DNA from 2 places in the Vibrio sabulosilitoris genome. Region 1 is predicted to be linked to the other one. Evidence: predicted binding sites of a transcription regulator. Region 1 holds the regulator's gene; the other holds the start of a gene.

The links. Region 1 encodes MetJ, which represses methionine synthesis genes. Its sites were predicted from a motif close to TTAGACNTNTANANGTCTAA; they were not measured.
Region 2: metH (methionine synthase) is a predicted target of MetJ. The motif match lies at 2,008-2,027, and genes of this name have one in related genera.

Annotation. Positions count from the first base shown of each region.
Region 1 is NZ_AP029599.1:352,390-361,161, forward strand. Features, by position in the region: gene ACZ5R2_RS01775 (DUF2326 domain-containing protein) at 1-17, shown strand, start outside; gene ACZ5R2_RS01780 (transposase) at 58-426, opposite strand; gene ACZ5R2_RS01785 (bifunctional 4-hydroxy-2-oxoglutarate aldolase/2-dehydro-3-deoxy-phosphogluconate aldolase) at 908-1,519, opposite strand; gene ACZ5R2_RS01790 (GntP family permease) at 1,529-2,905, opposite strand; gene ACZ5R2_RS01795 (gluconokinase) at 3,057-3,575, shown strand; gene edd (phosphogluconate dehydratase) at 3,575-5,371, shown strand; gene ACZ5R2_RS01805 (substrate-binding domain-containing protein) at 5,426-6,433, opposite strand; gene metJ (met regulon transcriptional regulator MetJ) at 6,507-6,827, opposite strand; gene ACZ5R2_RS01815 (O-succinylhomoserine (thiol)-lyase) at 7,038-8,204, shown strand; gene ACZ5R2_RS01820 (bifunctional aspartate kinase/homoserine dehydrogenase II) at 8,206-8,772, shown strand, end outside.
Region 2 is NZ_AP029599.1:849,346-858,117, reverse strand. Features, by position in the region: gene metH (methionine synthase) at 1-1,959, opposite strand, end outside; gene ACZ5R2_RS04265 (hypothetical protein) at 2,164-2,544, shown strand; tRNA gene ACZ5R2_RS04260 (tRNA-Asp) at 2,767-2,843, opposite strand; rRNA gene rrf (5S ribosomal RNA) at 2,886-3,001, opposite strand; rRNA gene ACZ5R2_RS04250 (23S ribosomal RNA) at 3,161-6,047, opposite strand; tRNA gene ACZ5R2_RS04245 (tRNA-Val) at 6,406-6,481, opposite strand; tRNA gene ACZ5R2_RS04240 (tRNA-Lys) at 6,514-6,589, opposite strand; tRNA gene ACZ5R2_RS04235 (tRNA-Glu) at 6,608-6,683, opposite strand; rRNA gene ACZ5R2_RS04230 (16S ribosomal RNA) at 6,810-8,362, opposite strand; rRNA gene rrf (5S ribosomal RNA) at 8,694-8,772, opposite strand, start outside.

The DNA of each region.
Region 1 (8,772 bases):
GTGAGTACTTCGGATAAGCAAAGAGGGCGTTCAAAAATCTGTGTCAGCTAATTTTGGCTAGATATCTAAGACATCATCCAAGCGCCCATCAAAGTGAATCGCCAGTTGGGACAATGTCATATTCCAGTTCTGGATTGGCATTGTCCATTTCTTAGAAGCATTCAATAACTCTGCGTACAGCAGTTTTAGCAAGCTATTTTCGTTCGGGAACCCACCCTTAGTTTTGGTCAGTTTACGGAACTGACGGTGTACCACCTCGATAGCATTCGTCGTGTAGATAGCTTTTCGAATGTACTCTGGATACTTAAAGTAAACGGACAGATTTGCCTGTTTGTTCCGCCAAGAACGCAGCACGATTTCAGGATAAAATGTGGACAGTTTTATCGCAAAAGCCTTTGCAGCGCAGATTAGGTATATTGGGTCAATTACTGCGTACTTTAGGAAAGTAGTTCTAAGGAGCTAAAAAGATTTGGGGCAGAAAGTGAGTTCATCACGCAGTGTGCGTGACGCAAGCTGCGTGATTAGTTTATAGCTCGGAAAGGGGCATAAGTGATTTAGGGTCGGTATAAACCGAGATTGAATGTGGTTAATTTTCTGGAAAGTGGTATATTGAATTTAACTTTTTTGGGAAAATTAGTTCCAAAAGTCGATTTTTCTGGAAAGGCTAGAAAGGCTCTTCCTATCAACCTTTCCAGATTTATTTCAGAAACCACCTGTGTTGGTAGTTCGTTACGATGCGCTAAGCGCAACGTCGATTAAATAGCAAAAGGGTCATCATAATGATGACCCTTTTCTTTTAGGTGCGAGGTTCGGGGACGGGCGTTGTCCTACGAGACGCGAGGAATTTCTCACTTGCTGGATATACTCGCACCTCGGAGCGCAGCGTTACTCGAACCCCGCCCCTGTTTTAATTTAGCGCTTTAACCAACGCAGCAATACCATCCCAGTCGCCATTATCGAGCATCTCTGGGGGTACCATCCAAGTACCGCCGCAGGCAAGGACTGAGCCTAAGCCAAGGTAGTCATCAACATTCGCTGGGGTAATGCCACCAGTAGGCATAAAACTCACTGGGTAGACTGCCGAGAGTGCTTTGAGCATCGGCACGCCGCCAGACGGCTGAGCTGGGAAGAACTTCAGCGTTTTTAGGCCAAGCTCCATCGCCTGCTCAACCAGGCTTGGGTTGTTGACCCCTGGAACAATCGCGATATTGCGCTGCTGACAGTATTTGACTGTTGTCGGGTTAAGACCTGGGCTGACAATAAAGTCTGCCCCAGCCTCAATCGCCATATCCACTTGCTCTGTAGTCAAAACAGTACCTGCGCCGATCAATAGCTCAGGGTAAGCCGCGCGCATCTTGGCAATCGACTCCGCTGCCGCTGGCGTACGAAACGTCACTTCTGCGCAAGGTAGGCCATTGTCCACCAACACTTTCGCCAAGGGCTCAGCATGTGCGACATCGTTGATCGCAATAACCGGAACGATTTTGATTTGTTTGAGTTTCTCTTCTAGCGTCTTCATATCAAACCCTTACAGAATGAAGCTAAGGATAGCGACGATAAGGAAGGCAATTGTACCCAGTAGGGTCTCCATCACAGTCCAAGTTTTCAGTGTGGTCTTCTCATCCATCTCAAGTAGGCGAGACACCAGCCAGAAGCCAGAATCGTTAAAGTGAGACAGCACCGTTGCACCACCAGCAATCGCAATCACGATAAAGCATAGGTCAAGCTCGCTTAGGCCAGTTGATGCCGTTACCACTGGTGCAATCAAAGCAGCTGTCGTCGTCAGTGCCACGGTTGCCGAGCCTTGAGCAACACGCAAACAAGTAGAGATAACAAACGCAGCGACAACCACTGGCATGCCTGTGTCGGTCAGAACGCCCGCTAGTGCATCACCGATACCGCTTGCACGCAGCACGCCGCCAAACATACCACCTGCGCCAGTCACCAATATAACGCCACAGATAGGTGCCAGTGAATCGCCACACAGCTTCTCAAGTTTTGCCATGCCGTAGTCTTTAGCAAACACAGCCAGCGCCACAATCAAGGTGATCAGTAGAGCTACCGGGGTTTTACCCAGCATACGTAAGAATTCAACCGTTGGCGTTGAGCCTTCGATCACACCCGCAACCGCCAGCGTATTAAGACCGGTATCCAAACAGATAAGCAGAACTGGCAAAACCAAGATGGTCATAACTGTGCCGAACTTTGGCAGCTTAGACTCATCGATCACGGTATCGCTGTTGAAGAAGGCTTTTGATAGTGGAATATCAAACTTCTTACCTGCATACAAACCAAATAGATAAGCACCTAGGTACCAAGTTGGGATAGCAACGAGAATACCAACAACAAGTAGTAGACCAATGTTTGCGCCTAGGAACTCCGCTGCCGCGACCGGCCCTGGGTGAGGCGGTACAAACGCGTGCATTACCGCAAAGGCACCGGCTGAAGGCAGTGCGTATTTGATTGGTGAGCCGCCAAATCGAGCCGCAACACTGAAGATGATTGGCATCATCACCACTAGGCCCGCATCAAAAAAGATTGGGAAGCCAAATAGTAGCGAGGCAACACCTAGAGCTAGAGGAGCACGCTCCTCACCAAAGCGACCAATCAGGGTATCTGCCAGAACTTTCGCCCCGCCGGTCACTTCAAGAATCTTACCGATCATGGCGCCAAGACCAACGAGTAGAGCAACAGAGGCCAATGTGCCACCAAAGCCCCCCATCATCGTCGGTACAACTTGATCAGAAGAAACGCCCGTCGCAATTGCCGTGCCTAAGCTTACGATAGTAAGCGAAGCAAATGCGTGGACTTTTAATTTAATAATCAATAACAAAAGTGCAGCTATCGCGACTGCAGCAATGGTCAGTAGGTAGGTAGGGTCAGAGACTTGGGCTAACTGCTCCATAATTTCACCTTTTAATGATTGTTTGTGATGTAGTTCACTTTTATCTCAGTTACGGGTAACATGTTACCGATAACATGAATAATATAAACCCATATTTTAAAGTGATATCCAAAAGTGAGATCACGCGCAAAATTTGTTATGAGGATAAGTTATGGCTGGTAGTAGTGTCATTGTGATGGGTGTTTGTGCCTGTGGAAAGAGTACCATTGGTGAACATTTAGCAAGCAGATTAGGACGTAAATTCATCGATGGAGATGACCTTCACCCACGAGCAAATATTCAGAAAATGTCCTCTGGACAACCACTCAACGATGAGGACCGCGCTCCTTGGCTTGAGCGTATTCGCGATGCCGCGTACAGCCTAGAAAACAAAAATGAACACGGTATCATCGTCTGCTCGGCGCTAAAGAAGAAGTATCGCGACCAAATTCGCGAAGGCAATAGCAACGTCACCTTCGTCTTCCTTGATGGTGATATGGACCTGATCCTAGAGCGCATGCGCATGCGCAAGGGCCACTTCATGAAAGAAAACATGGTGAAGAGCCAATTTGATGCACTCGAGCGACCAGACGGCGAGCCTCAAACCTTAGTGGTAAGCATTGAAGGCAGAATCGATGATGTCGTTGAGCGCGCCGCATCACAACTGCAAGCAGCACAAGAGGTAGCATAATGACGCATTCAGTGATCCTTGACGTTACTGCACGACTTGTCGAACGCAGCCAAACCTCACGCGCCGCATTCCTAGCGCGTACTCAGCAACAGGCAGAACAAGGTAAGGGTCGTAAAGCCCTGACTTGTGGTAACCTCGCCCACGCGGTAGCAGCGGCCTGCTCTACAGAAAAAGAACAACTGCTTGATTTTACTCGCAACAACATCGCTCTGGTCAGTTCTTACAATGATATGCTCAGCGCGCATCAGCCTTACCAAACCTACCCTGATCAGATTAAGCAAACACTAGCAGGCTATGGTCATACCGCCCAAGTAGCCGGCGGTGTACCCGCGATGTGTGATGGCGTGACCCAGGGTCAAGCGGGCATGGATATGTCGCTGTTCTCTCGCGATCTAATTGCTCAGTCTACTGCTCTATCGCTGAGCCATAACCTGTTTGATGCCACCCTACTGCTGGGCATCTGTGACAAGATTGCCCCAGGACAGCTGATGGGCGCGCTGACTTATGCCCATCTACCAACCGCATTTATCCCAGCAGGCCTGATGCCAACCGGGATCAGCAACGATGAAAAAGTCGATGTGCGCCAAAAGTATGCCGCGGGTGAAGTGGGTAAAGAAGCACTACTTGATATGGAGTGTCGCGCCTACCATGCTCCAGGTACCTGTACCTTCTATGGCACCGCGAATACCAACCAGCTGGTGTTTGAGGCTATGGGTCTGATGCTCCCGGGCTCTGCATTTGTTCACCCGCACTCAGAGCTGCGCCATGCCCTGACTGAGCATGCTGCGATCAAGATTGCTTCAATGAGCTCGGGCTCTGCTAACTTCCGCCCGCTTTCCGAAGTAGTGACGGAGAAGAGCCTTATCAACGGTATTGTTGCCCTACTTGCCTCAGGTGGCAGCACCAACCACACCATCCACATGATCGCCGTAGCTCGCGCAGCCGGTCTGATGCTGACTTGGCAAGATATCAGCGACCTGTCTGAGGTAGTGCCTCTGTTAGCTCGCGTCTATCCAAATGGCCCAGCGGACATGAACGCCTTCCAAGAGGCCGGTGGCGTTCCTGCCCTATTGCATCGCCTGGATCAATCACAGCTACTGCATCGTGATGTCACACCAGCGTTTGGCGACTTTGCGAGTCAGATGACCTTACCTAAGCTTGAAAATGGCACGCTGAGCTGGCATGCATGTACCCAAAGCACTGATCCAAGCGTTATTGCCGCCTGTGATGAATCATTCCAGAAAACAGGCGGAACGCGCGTACTGGATGGCAACTTAGGCAAAGCGGTGGTTAAGGTGTCAGCAGTAAAAGCAGACCAGCGTATTATTGAAGCTCCTGCCGTGGTTTTCCAGTGCCAACACGAAGTCGAAGCGGCCTATCAGCGTGGCGAGCTAAACAAAGATTACGTCGTGGTCGTGACACACAATGGTCCTGCGGCTAATGGCATGCCAGAGCTGCACAAGCTAATGCCTATCTTGGGTAATATCCAAAAAGCCGGCCACCAAGTGGCCTTGGTCACCGATGGTCGTTTATCTGGCGCGTCAGGCAAAATCCCATCAGCGATCCACCTATCCCCAGAAGCCCTGCGAGGCGGTGCGATTGGCTTGGTGCGTGACGGCGATATGCTCCAGCTCAACTGTGAAACGGGTGAGCTAAACAACCTGTCGGATATGACTGGACGTGAGCCACTCGCGATCGATACCGAGGCGAATCAGCAGACTTGGGGACGAAATCTATTTAGCGTACTGAGACAAAGTGTCTCTAGCGCTGAAGACGGTGCAAGCTTTATCATCTAACTCGCTTGTCATCTGACTAAAGATAAAAATGGAGCCACTCGGCTCCATTTTTATTTAGATACTCTCACCAGAGTTGACTCGATAACCCATATCCACACTGGTGCTATCTATGGGCTCACCTTTTAAGCGTGCGACCAATAGCTCAGCACTTTTGACCCCAATCTCAAAGCGTGGCGTGTCGACACTGGTCAGCTTCGGGCTGACGATATTGCCGATGTCGAGCGCATTGTAACCCACTACAGACAATGACTCTGGCACTTGAATGCCTCTGCGCTGGGCACTAAGTAGTACCCCAACCGCGATATCATCATTGGTGCAAAACACACCATCGAGATCTGGGTATTGTGCAAAGGCCATGTCCAACAGGTCATCTGCCATCGAGAAGCTCGAGTGCGCCTCCGTCAGAATATGTTTCGGCGTGAAACCTGCCTCAATCACCGCCTTGTCATAACCGGCCATACGTAGACGGGTTCGAGTATCCAAACGTGCACCAAAGTAGGCGATGGAGCGTTTGCCAGCGGCAATCATCTGCTTGGTCACATCATAAGAAGCAGCAATATGATCTAGGCCGACCGCCATATCGATCGGTTGCTCTGGCAGCTCCATTGTCTCAACCACCGGGACACCGGCGGACTTAATCATCTGCAGCGTGCGCTGGGTGTGATGACTCTCAGTCAAGATCAAGCCATCTACCTGGTAAGAGAGCAGCGAGGCAATCTTGCTCTCCTCCTCTTGCTCATCATAGCTAAAGTGCGCGATCAAGGTTTCGTAGCCATTGGCCTTAGTGACCGTTTCTACGCCCTGCACAAACGAGGCAAAGATCTGGTTAGACAGAGAGGGCAATAGGATACCGATGGCTTTACTCGACGAGTTTGCCAGCATCGCAGGCGCTCGGTTTTCGATATAACCGATGTCCTCGACGACCTGAGCAATCTTAAGCCGGGTTTTTTCTGCAACGGAGTTCGGGTCTCGCATATAGCGCGACACGGTCATTTTGGTGACGCCAACCTGGTCGGCGATATCTTGTAGAGTGGTACGTCTCTTTTTACTGTGCTGAACCATATATCCCTGAGAACTTCAAAGACAGGTCAGCGCATGCCCACCTGTCACAATCCTATTGAGAGCAGCCTACACGCTACTCTTCATCAAACGCTTCAAACTCAATCCCCATCTCGGTCATCAGCGCTTTGGCTTCAGCCGGGATCTCATCAGGACGGTCTTTACGCAAGTCTTCATCGGTTGGCAGAGGTTGCCCGGTGTACGCATGCAAGAATGCCTCACACAGCAACTCGCTGTTGGTGGCATGGCGCAGGTTGTTTATCTGACGACGCGTACGCTCATCCGTCAATACTTTCAGTACTTTAAGCGGAATTGACACGGTAATCTTCTTTACCTGTTCGCTTTTTTTGCCATGCTCAGCATATGGGCTAGTGTAGTCGCCATTCCAGTCTGCCATGAGAAACCTTTAGTCATTTTTGGTTGGAGTGAGTAAGGGAGATATTTTAGCCGGATTTAAGGCTAAGAGCAAAGACATATAGACGTCTAGAAGTATTGACGTCTTGTTGTAGGGGCAGTAAAGTGTCTGCTAATGGAATTTAATACCGTTATAACCAGTAGGTGTAACGGTTTTGTGAAGCACAATCATTTTTTTGGGAAGGACACTCATATGAGCGCACGCAAGCCTGCCACCATTGCCGTTCGCACTGGCATCGAATCAGACACTCAACACCATGCGGTTGTTCCCCCCATCTACCTCTCGACCAACTACAGCTTTCCAGCCTTTGGGGATGTGCCTAAGTATGACTATACGCGTTCTGGCAATCCAAATCGAGGGCTACTTGAGCAAGCTTTGTACGAGCTGGAGTCAGGTTGTGGGGCCGTCGTCACCAACTGCGGCACTTCCGCGCTTAATCTGTGGGTTTCAGCATTTTTAGGTCCCGATGACCTGATTATTGCGCCACATGATTGCTATGGTGGAACCTATCGTCTGTTTAACACCCGAGCGCAAAAGGGTGACTTTAAAGTACAGTTTGTCGATCAAACCGATAGCGATGCACTCGCCAGCGCTATGGCACAAAAACCCAAGCTAATCCTGCTTGAGACCCCGTCAAACCCCTTAGTTCGCGTGGTTGATATTGCTGCAATCTGCGCCGAGGCCAAAAAAGTCGGTGCGCTTGTTGCCGTCGACAACACCTTTTTGACACCAGTGTACCAAAAGCCGCTTGAGCTGGGTGCGGATTTTGTTATCCACTCTACCACTAAGTACATCAACGGCCACTCCGATGTGATTGGCGGCGTCGTGATCACCAAAACCGAAGCGCATGCTGAGGAGCTCGCTTGGTGGGGTAACTGCATTGGAGCAACCGGTACACCATTTGATAGCTACATGACCCTGCGCGGAATTCGCACGCTAGGCGCCCGCATGCGCGTCCATGAGGAGAGCTCACAGCACATTCTTAACTACTTGGTCGAGCAGTCGCTGGTAAGCAAGGTGCACCACCCAAGTCTTGAGAGTCACCCAGGCCATGAGATCGCCAAAAGGCAGCAATCTGGCTTTGGTTCGATGCTAAGCTTTGAGTTTGCAGGCTCGTTCGAGCAATTGAAATTCTTCGTCGGCCAACTAGAGCTGTTCTCGCTCGCCGAGTCGCTAGGTGGCGTAGAAAGCTTGATCTGTCACCCTGCGTCTATGACTCACCGTGCAATGGGAGAAGAAGCCCTCGCTGAAGCTGGGATCTCGCAATACCTATTACGCCTCTCAGTGGGGCTTGAGGATCATCGAGACCTTATTGCTGACCTAGAGCAAGCCTTCAGCAAAGCCAAGGAGGCGTTTTAACATGACTCTACAGCGTCAGTTGCACAAATTTGGCGGCAGTAGTCTTGCCAATGCAGAGTGCTATCGAAAGGCAGTGCGTATCCTGCGCGATTACTCGTCAAGTGAGGATCTGGTGGTGGTTTCTGCTGCAGGCAAGACCACCAATCAGCTGATTGAGTTTCTGGATAACCTCGAGAGAGATGGCCGGCTTGCACACGAGACCTTACAGGCTCTGCGCCAGTTCCAATTGGAATTAGTCGAAGAGCTAATCCAGGATGGAGCCAGTAAGGCGCGCCTATTGGATAACGTGATCACCGAGTTTAGCGCCCTTGGGGAGCTGGCCTATCCGATTAATCCAAAGATTAGAGCATCTGTGCTTGGCCATGGTGAGATGTGGTCAGCACGCCTATTGGCAGCGGTGTTGTGTGAACAAGGCCTGGCAGCCGTTGCAGAAGATTCTCGCCAGTTTTTGCGCGCAGAGAGCGGCACTCAGCCAGAGATCGACCGCGGCGCATCCTATCCATTACTCAAAGAACTACTGGCCCAACACAGTCATCACCGGGTCGTCTTTACCGGCTTTATGGCGCAG
Region 2 (8,772 bases), 500 kb from region 1:
AAGCGCCGATGCATCATCTTCTTTACCCACGGCATTTTCACGGTACTCTTCCGCAATCTCTAGCAGTCGCTCAGTGCTATCATCGCGACGGTTGAGAACCACATCCTCAACGGCTTCACGCAGCTTCTCCGGCACGTTGTCATAAATCTCGAGTTGACCTGCGTTAACAATGCCCATGTCCATACCGTTTTTAAAACAGTGATAGAGGAACACCGCATGAATCGCCTCGCGAACGTAGTTGTTGCCGCGGAATGAGAAGGAAACGTTCGACACCCCACCAGAAATCATCGCATGCGGGAGGTCACGTTTGATATCTGCCACAGCCTCAATAAAATCAACCGCGTAGTTATTATGTTCCTCAATACCGGTCGCAACCGCAAAAATATTCGGGTCAAAAATGATATCTTCTGCTGGGAAACCAACCTCATCGACTAGAATGCGATAGGCATTGGTACAGATTTCCAGTTTACGCTCACGAGTCTCAGCCTGCCCCTGCTCATCAAACGCCATAACGATCACAGCAGCACCATAACGGCGGATCAGCTTAGCTTGCTCAACAAACTTCTGTTTGCCCTCTTTAAGTGAGATGGAGTTAACGATCCCTTTGCCCTGGATACATTTCAGCCCAGCCTCAATCACCTCCCACTTCGAGGAGTCGACCATAATCGGTACGCGTGAGATCTCAGGCTCTGACGCACACAGATTGAGAAAGCGAACCATGCATGCCTCGGCATCCAGCATCCCTTCATCCATGTTGATATCGATGATCTGGGCACCGTTTTCAACTTGCTGGCGTGCAACCTCTAGAGCCTCATCGTAAAGCTCTTCTTTGATTAGACGCTTAAATCGAGCAGAGCCAGTAACGTTGGTGCGCTCACCAACATTGATAAATAGGCTATCTTTCTCAATCGTTAGCGGCTCAAGTCCAGATAGACGACAGGCAACCGAAAGCTCGGGCAAAGCTCGCGGCTTGAGGTCAGCAACAGCCGTAGCCATTTGGCGGATATGTTCTGGTGTTGTGCCGCAACAGCCACCTATCATATTAAGGAAGCCACTTTGTGCCCATTCTTTAACATGACTGGCCATCTCTTCCGGTGACAAGTCATATTCACCAAACGCATTCGGTAAGCCGGCGTTAGGGTGGGTGGAAACATAGGTCTCAGAGATACGAGAAAGCTCTTCGACGTAAGGTCTTAGTTCATCAGGGCCAAGTGCACAGTTGAGGCCAAAGGTAATTGGGTTAACATGACGCAGCGCATTATAAAATGCCTCAGTGGTTTGTCCCGAGAGAGTACGTCCAGATGCGTCGGTAATGGTCCCGGAGATCATCACAGGCAATGTGGTACCCATTTTCTCAAAGACACTATCAACGGCAAAAGCACAGGCTTTAGCGTTAAGGGTATCAAAGATGGTTTCAATAAGGATCAGATCACAGCCACCTTTGATCAGCGCACGGGTTGATTCAGAATACGCTTCAACTAACTGGTCAAAGCTGACATTACGGTAGCCGGGATCGTTCACATCTGGAGAGATAGAACACGTGCGGTTGGTCGGACCTAACACACCCGCGACATAGCGAGGTTTCTCTGGTGTCTTTTGCGTCCATTCATCGGCGGCAGCGCGAGCTAGCCTCGCAGCCTCATAGTTGATCTCCTCGCTCAGGCCCTGCATATCATAGTCGGCCATCGCGATGGTGGTTGCGTTAAAGGTATTGGTCTCAAGAATATCCGCACCGGCTTCTAGGTATTCGCTGTGAATAGCCTTAATCAGCTCTGGTTGCGTTAGAACCAATAAATCATTGTTTCCCTTTAGGTCACAATGCCAATCAGCAAAACGTGCTCCTCGATAATCGCTTTCCTCGAGCTTATGTCCCTGGATCATGGTGCCCATGCCACCGTCGATCAACAGTATCTTTTGCTTGAGTTGAGCCTCAATCTGCTGTCTTACATTCGTTCCCACTTTACAGCCTCATTCCGTGTTCATTTCCTACATCCTACCACACAAGCTACAGATATCTAGACGTCTAAATAAACCGGATAGATTAATTTTTGATTTCATCTAATTTGGTCGTTTTACCTATGAAGAGGTTTATCAAACAATCTGTGAGTCACATATAAAATGGGCAACAAAACAAATAGGAAGTATGTTCGCTGGTACTTTTGGATGCCGGATGAACCAATTAAGTCACAAGCCAGTGGCGTAGCAGTACAACTAAAACAATCAGGCTGGTTTAGTAACAAATTACTAGGCCGCGCTGTTATTAAAGACATCAGTTTAGGCGGGGCAGGAATCCTGGTATCAAACCGAGTTGAAGTACCCAAAAATATTCTGATTGAAACCTCAACTGGTCAGCTTTTCAATGCAGAGATTGTCTACCAACGCGATGAGGGAGAGCTCTTTACCTTCTTAGGTGTGCTTTGGACTGATAACAATGATGAGGCGCGAATTGAGCTAATTAAAGAGGCGCAGGAGCTGACCAATACCGAGCCTCGTAATGAAAATCCAGAAACGAGAGTCGAGAGTCGAGAAGCGAGTAAAAGATAAGTGCGAATTCAGGGGCGAGGGTCGGGTTTCGGGCTTTCGCCCTCCGAGGTTCGAGTGGTGCGCGTGAAACGTTCGACGCCAACGAAACTCCTCGTTCCTCGAAGCGTAAGCGTCCCCGAAGTGCAACGTACCCGCCCCCTCGACTCTCGCTTCTCGCAACGAAGTGATCTCGCCTCTGAAATGCAAAAAAGCCTCAGCATTTCTGCTGAGGCTTAATATAAATGGCGGAGTGGACGGGACTCGAACCCGCGACCCCCGGCGTGACAGGCCGGTATTCTAACCAACTGAACTACCACTCCGCAGTGGCGTACTTGCTATCAAGCAAGTGTCCAAAATTTAAAGCCTGGCGATGTCCTACTCTCACATGGGGAAGCCCCACACTACCATCGGCGCTATTGTGTTTCACTTCTGAGTTCGGCATGGAATCAGGTGGGTCCACAACGCTATGGTCGCCAAGCAAATTCTGTTTTTGTCTTCACTTTTTCAAAAAGTGAAAGCAAAAGATTCGGAAAGCTGTAAGCTTAAAACTCGTCTCTCGACTCTCGTTTCTCGCTTCTATTCTCTTACACATTCAAAGTTCTTAGCTTTGAGTCCATCAAAACCCTTTGGGTGTTGTATGGTTAAGCCTCACGGGCAATTAGTACAGGTTAGCTCAACGCCTCACAACGCTTACACACCCTGCCTATCAACGTTCTAGTCTCGAACAACCCTTAAGGATACTTAAAGTATCAGGGAAGACTCATCTCAGGGCTCGCTTCCCGCTTAGATGCTTTCAGCGGTTATCGATTCCGAACTTAGCTACCGGGCAATGCGATTGGCATCACAACCCGAACACCAGAGGTTCGTCCACTCCGGTCCTCTCGTACTAGGAGCAGCCCCCTTCAATCTTCCAACGCCCACGGCAGATAGGGACCGAACTGTCTCACGACGTTCTAAACCCAGCTCGCGTACCACTTTAAATGGCGAACAGCCATACCCTTGGGACCGACTTCAGCCCCAGGATGTGATGAGCCGACATCGAGGTGCCAAACACCGCCGTCGATATGAACTCTTGGGCGGTATCAGCCTGTTATCCCCGGAGTACCTTTTATCCGTTGAGCGATGGCCCTTCCATACAGAACCACCGGATCACTATGACCTGCTTTCGCACCTGCTCGAATTGTCATTCTCGCAGTCAAGCGGGCTTATGCCATTGCACTAACCTCACGATGTCCAACCGTGATTAGCCCACCTTCGTGCTCCTCCGTTACTCTTTGGGAGGAGACCGCCCCAGTCAAACTACCCACCAGGCACTGTCCTCAACCCCGATTAGGGGTCTAAGTTAGAACATCAAACATACAAGGGTGGTATTTCAAGGATGGCTCCACTAATACTGGCGTACTAGTTTCAAAGCCTCCCACCTATCCTACACATGTAGGCTCAATGTTCAGTGCCAAGCTGTAGTAAAGGTTCACGGGGTCTTTCCGTCTAGCCGCGGGTACACTGCATCTTCACAGCGATTTCAATTTCACTGAGTCTCGGGTGGAGACAGCGTGGCCATCATTACGCCATTCGTGCAGGTCGGAACTTACCCGACAAGGAATTTCGCTACCTTAGGACCGTTATAGTTACGGCCGCCGTTTACCGGGGCTTCGATCAAGAGCTTCGACCTAAGTCTAACCCCATCAATTAACCTTCCGGCACCGGGCAGGCGTCACACCGTATACGTCATCTTACGATTTTGCACAGTGCTGTGTTTTTAATAAACAGTTGCAGCCACCTGGTATCTGCGACTCCCCATAGCTCCATCCGCAAGGGACTTCACCGCGAGGAGCGTACCTTCTCCCGAAGTTACGGTACCATTTTGCCTAGTTCCTTCACCCGAGTTCTCTCAAGCGCCTTGGTATTCTCTACCCGACCACCTGTGTCGGTTTGGGGTACGATTCCTTACAATCTGAAGCTTAGAGGCTTTTCCTGGAAGCATGGCATCAATGACTTCACTACCGTAGTAGCTCGACGTCGTGTCTCAGCCTTAAAAAGAGCCGGATTTACCTAACTCTTAAGCCTACGCACTTGAACCTGGACAACCATCGCCAGGCCCACCTAGCCTTCTCCGTCCCCCCATCGCAATTGTAAGAAGTACGGGAATATTAACCCGTTTCCCATCGACTACGCCTTTCGGCCTCGCCTTAGGGGTCGACTTACCCTGCCCCGATTAACGTTGGACAGGAACCCTTGGTCTTCCGGCGAGGAGGTTTTTCACCCCCTTTATCGTTACTCATGTCAGCATTCGCACTTCTGATACCTCCAGCAAGCCTTACAGCTCACCTTCAACGGCTTACAGAACGCTCCCCTACCCAATAACTAAAAGTTATTGCCGCAGCTTCGGTGTATAGCTTAGCCCCGTTACATCTTCCGCGCAGGCCGACTCGACTAGTGAGCTATTACGCTTTCTTTAAATGATGGCTGCTTCTAAGCCAACATCCTAGCTGTCTAAGCCTTCCCACATCGTTTCCCACTTAGCTATACTTTGGGACCTTAGCTGGCGGTCTGGGTTGTTTCCCTCTCCACGACGGACGTTAGCACCCGCCGTGTGTCTCCCGGATAGTACTTACTGGTATTCGGAGTTTGCAAAGGGTTGGTAAGTCGGGATGACCCCCTAGCCTTAACAGTGCTCTACCCCCAGTAGTATTCGTCCGAGGCTCTACCTAAATAGATTTCGGGGAGAACCAGCTATCTCCAGGTTTGATTGGCCTTTCACCCCTAGCCACAAGTCATCCGCTAATTTTTCAACATTAGTCGGTTCGGTCCTCCAGTTGATGTTACTCAACCTTCAACCTGCCCATGGCTAGATCACCTGGTTTCGGGTCTATATCCAGCAACTCGACGCCCAGTTAAGACTCGATTTCTCTACGGCTCCCCTAGATGGTTAACCTCGCTACTGAATATAAGTCGCTGACCCATTATACAAAAGGTACGCAGTCACACTTTGAGGTGCTCCTACTGCTTGTACGTACACGGTTTCAGGTTCTATTTCACTCCCCTCACAGGGGTTCTTTTCGCCTTTCCCTCACGGTACTGGTTCACTATCGGTCAGTCAGTAGTATTTAGCCTTGGAGGATGGTCCCCCCATATTCAGACAGGATATCACGTGTCCCGCCCTACTCGATTTCACTGATTATGATATGTCGGTTACGGGGCTATCACCCGGTATCGCGCCACTTTCCAGAGGCTTCACCTGTATCATTAAAAGCTTAAGGGCTAGTCCAATTTCGCTCGCCGCTACTTTCGGAATCTCGGTTGATTTCTTTTCCTCGGGGTACTTAGATGTTTCAGTTCCCCCGGTTCGCCTCACTAACCTATGTATTCAGTTAGTGATACTCTCTTATGAGAGTGGGTTTCCCCATTCAGAAATCCCAGACTCACAGGTTGTTACTACCTAATCTGGGCTTATCGCAAGTTACTACGTCTTTCATCGCCTCTGACTGCCAAGGCATCCACCGTGTACGCTTAGTCACTTAACCATACAACCCCAAAGAGTTTCGGAGTTGTCGTTTAAACAACCAAAGTTGTCTGCAATTTTTATACATGATGCAGACTCGATTTTGCCGGACTCAAATATTAAGTAGCTTTCGCTACTTCCAAGAACACTTGAATGTGTGTTGGTACCTAATCTCTTATGTTTCAAAGAATATTAGGATTTGAGAACTTTTATTGAATAACATTTAAATCAAAATGTTATTCGTCAGCTTTCCAAATTGTTAAAGAGCTATGTTTCTACTTAAAGAAGACATTTTCTAAAGACTTTCAGAGTCGAAGAATCCAACCACATACAAGTTACCGAAGTGGTTTGGGAATCCGAATCCAAAAATACTTAGAGAATGGTGGGCGATACCGGGCTCGAACCAGTGACCCCCTGCTTGTAAGGCAGGTGCTCTCCCAACTGAGCTAATCGCCCACGATAGTTTTGATTCCTTCGCGGAGAAAGAATGGTGGGTCGTGCAGGATTCGAACCTGCGACCAATTGATTAAAAGTCAACTGCTCTACCAACTGAGCTAACGACCCATTTCATTTCAAAAGAAATGGTATCCCGTAGGGGAGTCGAACCCCTGTTACCGCCGTGAAAGGGCGGTGTCCTAGGCCTCTAGACGAACGGGACACTGGTGTGAATATCTTGGGGGATATTCAATACTCTCAAACTTTATAAACCATCAATCTGTGTGAACACTCATCGCGACTTATTTGTCTTCACTTTAAAAAGTGAAAGCAAACTATCCGTTTCGTATAAGGAGGTGATCCAGCCCCAGGTTCCCCTAGGGCTACCTTGTTACGACTTCACCCCAGTCATGAACCACAAAGTGGTGAGCGTCCTCCCGAAGGTTAAACTACCCACTTCTTTTGCAGCCCACTCCCATGGTGTGACGGGCGGTGTGTACAAGGCCCGGGAACGTATTCACCGTAGCATTCTGATCTACGATTACTAGCGATTCCGACTTCATGGAGTCGAGTTGCAGACTCCAATCCGGACTACGACGCACTTTTTGGGATTCGCTCACTCTCGCGAGTTGGCTGCCCTCTGTATGCGCCATTGTAGCACGTGTGTAGCCCTACTCGTAAGGGCCATGATGACTTGACGTCGTCCCCACCTTCCTCCGGTTTATCACCGGCAGTCTCCCTGGAGTTCCCGACATTACTCGCTGGCAAACAAGGATAAGGGTTGCGCTCGTTGCGGGACTTAACCCAACATTTCACAACACGAGCTGACGACAGCCATGCAGCACCTGTCTCAGAGTTCCCGAAGGCACCAAAGCATCTCTGCTAAGTTCTCTGGATGTCAAGAGTAGGTAAGGTTCTTCGCGTTGCATCGAATTAAACCACATGCTCCACCGCTTGTGCGGGCCCCCGTCAATTCATTTGAGTTTTAATCTTGCGACCGTACTCCCCAGGCGGTCTACTTAACGCGTTAGCTCCGAAAGCCACGGCTCAAGGCCACAACCTCCAAGTAGACATCGTTTACGGCGTGGACTACCAGGGTATCTAATCCTGTTTGCTCCCCACGCTTTCGCATCTGAGTGTCAGTATCTGTCCAGGGGGCCGCCTTCGCCACCGGTATTCCTTCAGATCTCTACGCATTTCACCGCTACACCTGAAATTCTACCCCCCTCTACAGTACTCTAGATGACCAGTTTCAAATGCTGTTCCGAGGTTGAGCCCCGGGCTTTCACATCTGACTTAATCATCCACCTGCATGCGCTTTACGCCCAGTAATTCCGATTAACGCTCGCACCCTCCGTATTACCGCGGCTGCTGGCACGGAGTTAGCCGGTGCTTCTTCTGCAGCTAACGTCAAATACCGCAGCTATTAACTACGATACCTTCCTCACTGCTGAAAGTGCTTTACAACCCGAAGGCCTTCTTCACACACGCGGCATGGCTGCATCAGGCTTGCGCCCATTGTGCAATATTCCCCACTGCTGCCTCCCGTAGGAGTCTGGACCGTGTCTCAGTTCCAGTGTGGCTGATCATCCTCTCAGACCAGCTAGGGATCGTTGCCTTGGTGAGCCATTACCTCACCAACTAGCTAATCCCACCTGGGCTAATCTTGACGCGAGAGGCCCGAAGGTCCCCCTCTTTGCTCCGAAGAGATTATGCGGTATTAGCTATCGTTTCCAATAGTTATCCCCCACATCAAGGCATATTCCCAGGCATTACTCACCCGTCCGCCGCTCGCCGCCCAGAAACGCACCCGAAGGATTGTAACTGTCGCTGCCGCTCGACTTGCATGTGTTAGGCCTGCCGCCAGCGTTCAATCTGAGCCATGATCAAACTCTTCAATTTAAGATTTTGTGACTCAATGAATACTGAACATTACATAAAGTAATGTTTGAATTGACTGTGCCGAATCTAATGATTCGTAATGGTCACTTCGTTCATTGAAATCAAAGTTGAAACCCCTCTCTATAAAAGAGAAATTTCTAATTGGATTATCATCAACGAGTGCCCACACAGATTGATAGGTTTATATTGTTAAAGAGCTTTGCTTTCAAGGTCTTAAGCCCGAAGCGGATGCGTATAATACGCTATTGACTCTGTAAGTCAACATAAAACACTAAATAGTTTTAGAATTTTATGGTGACTTGCTTACATAATAAGCAAAGTCGAAATTAAAGCCTGGCGATGTCCTACTCTCACATGAGGAAGCCCCACACTACCATCGGCGCTATTGTGTTTCACTTCTGAGTTCGGCA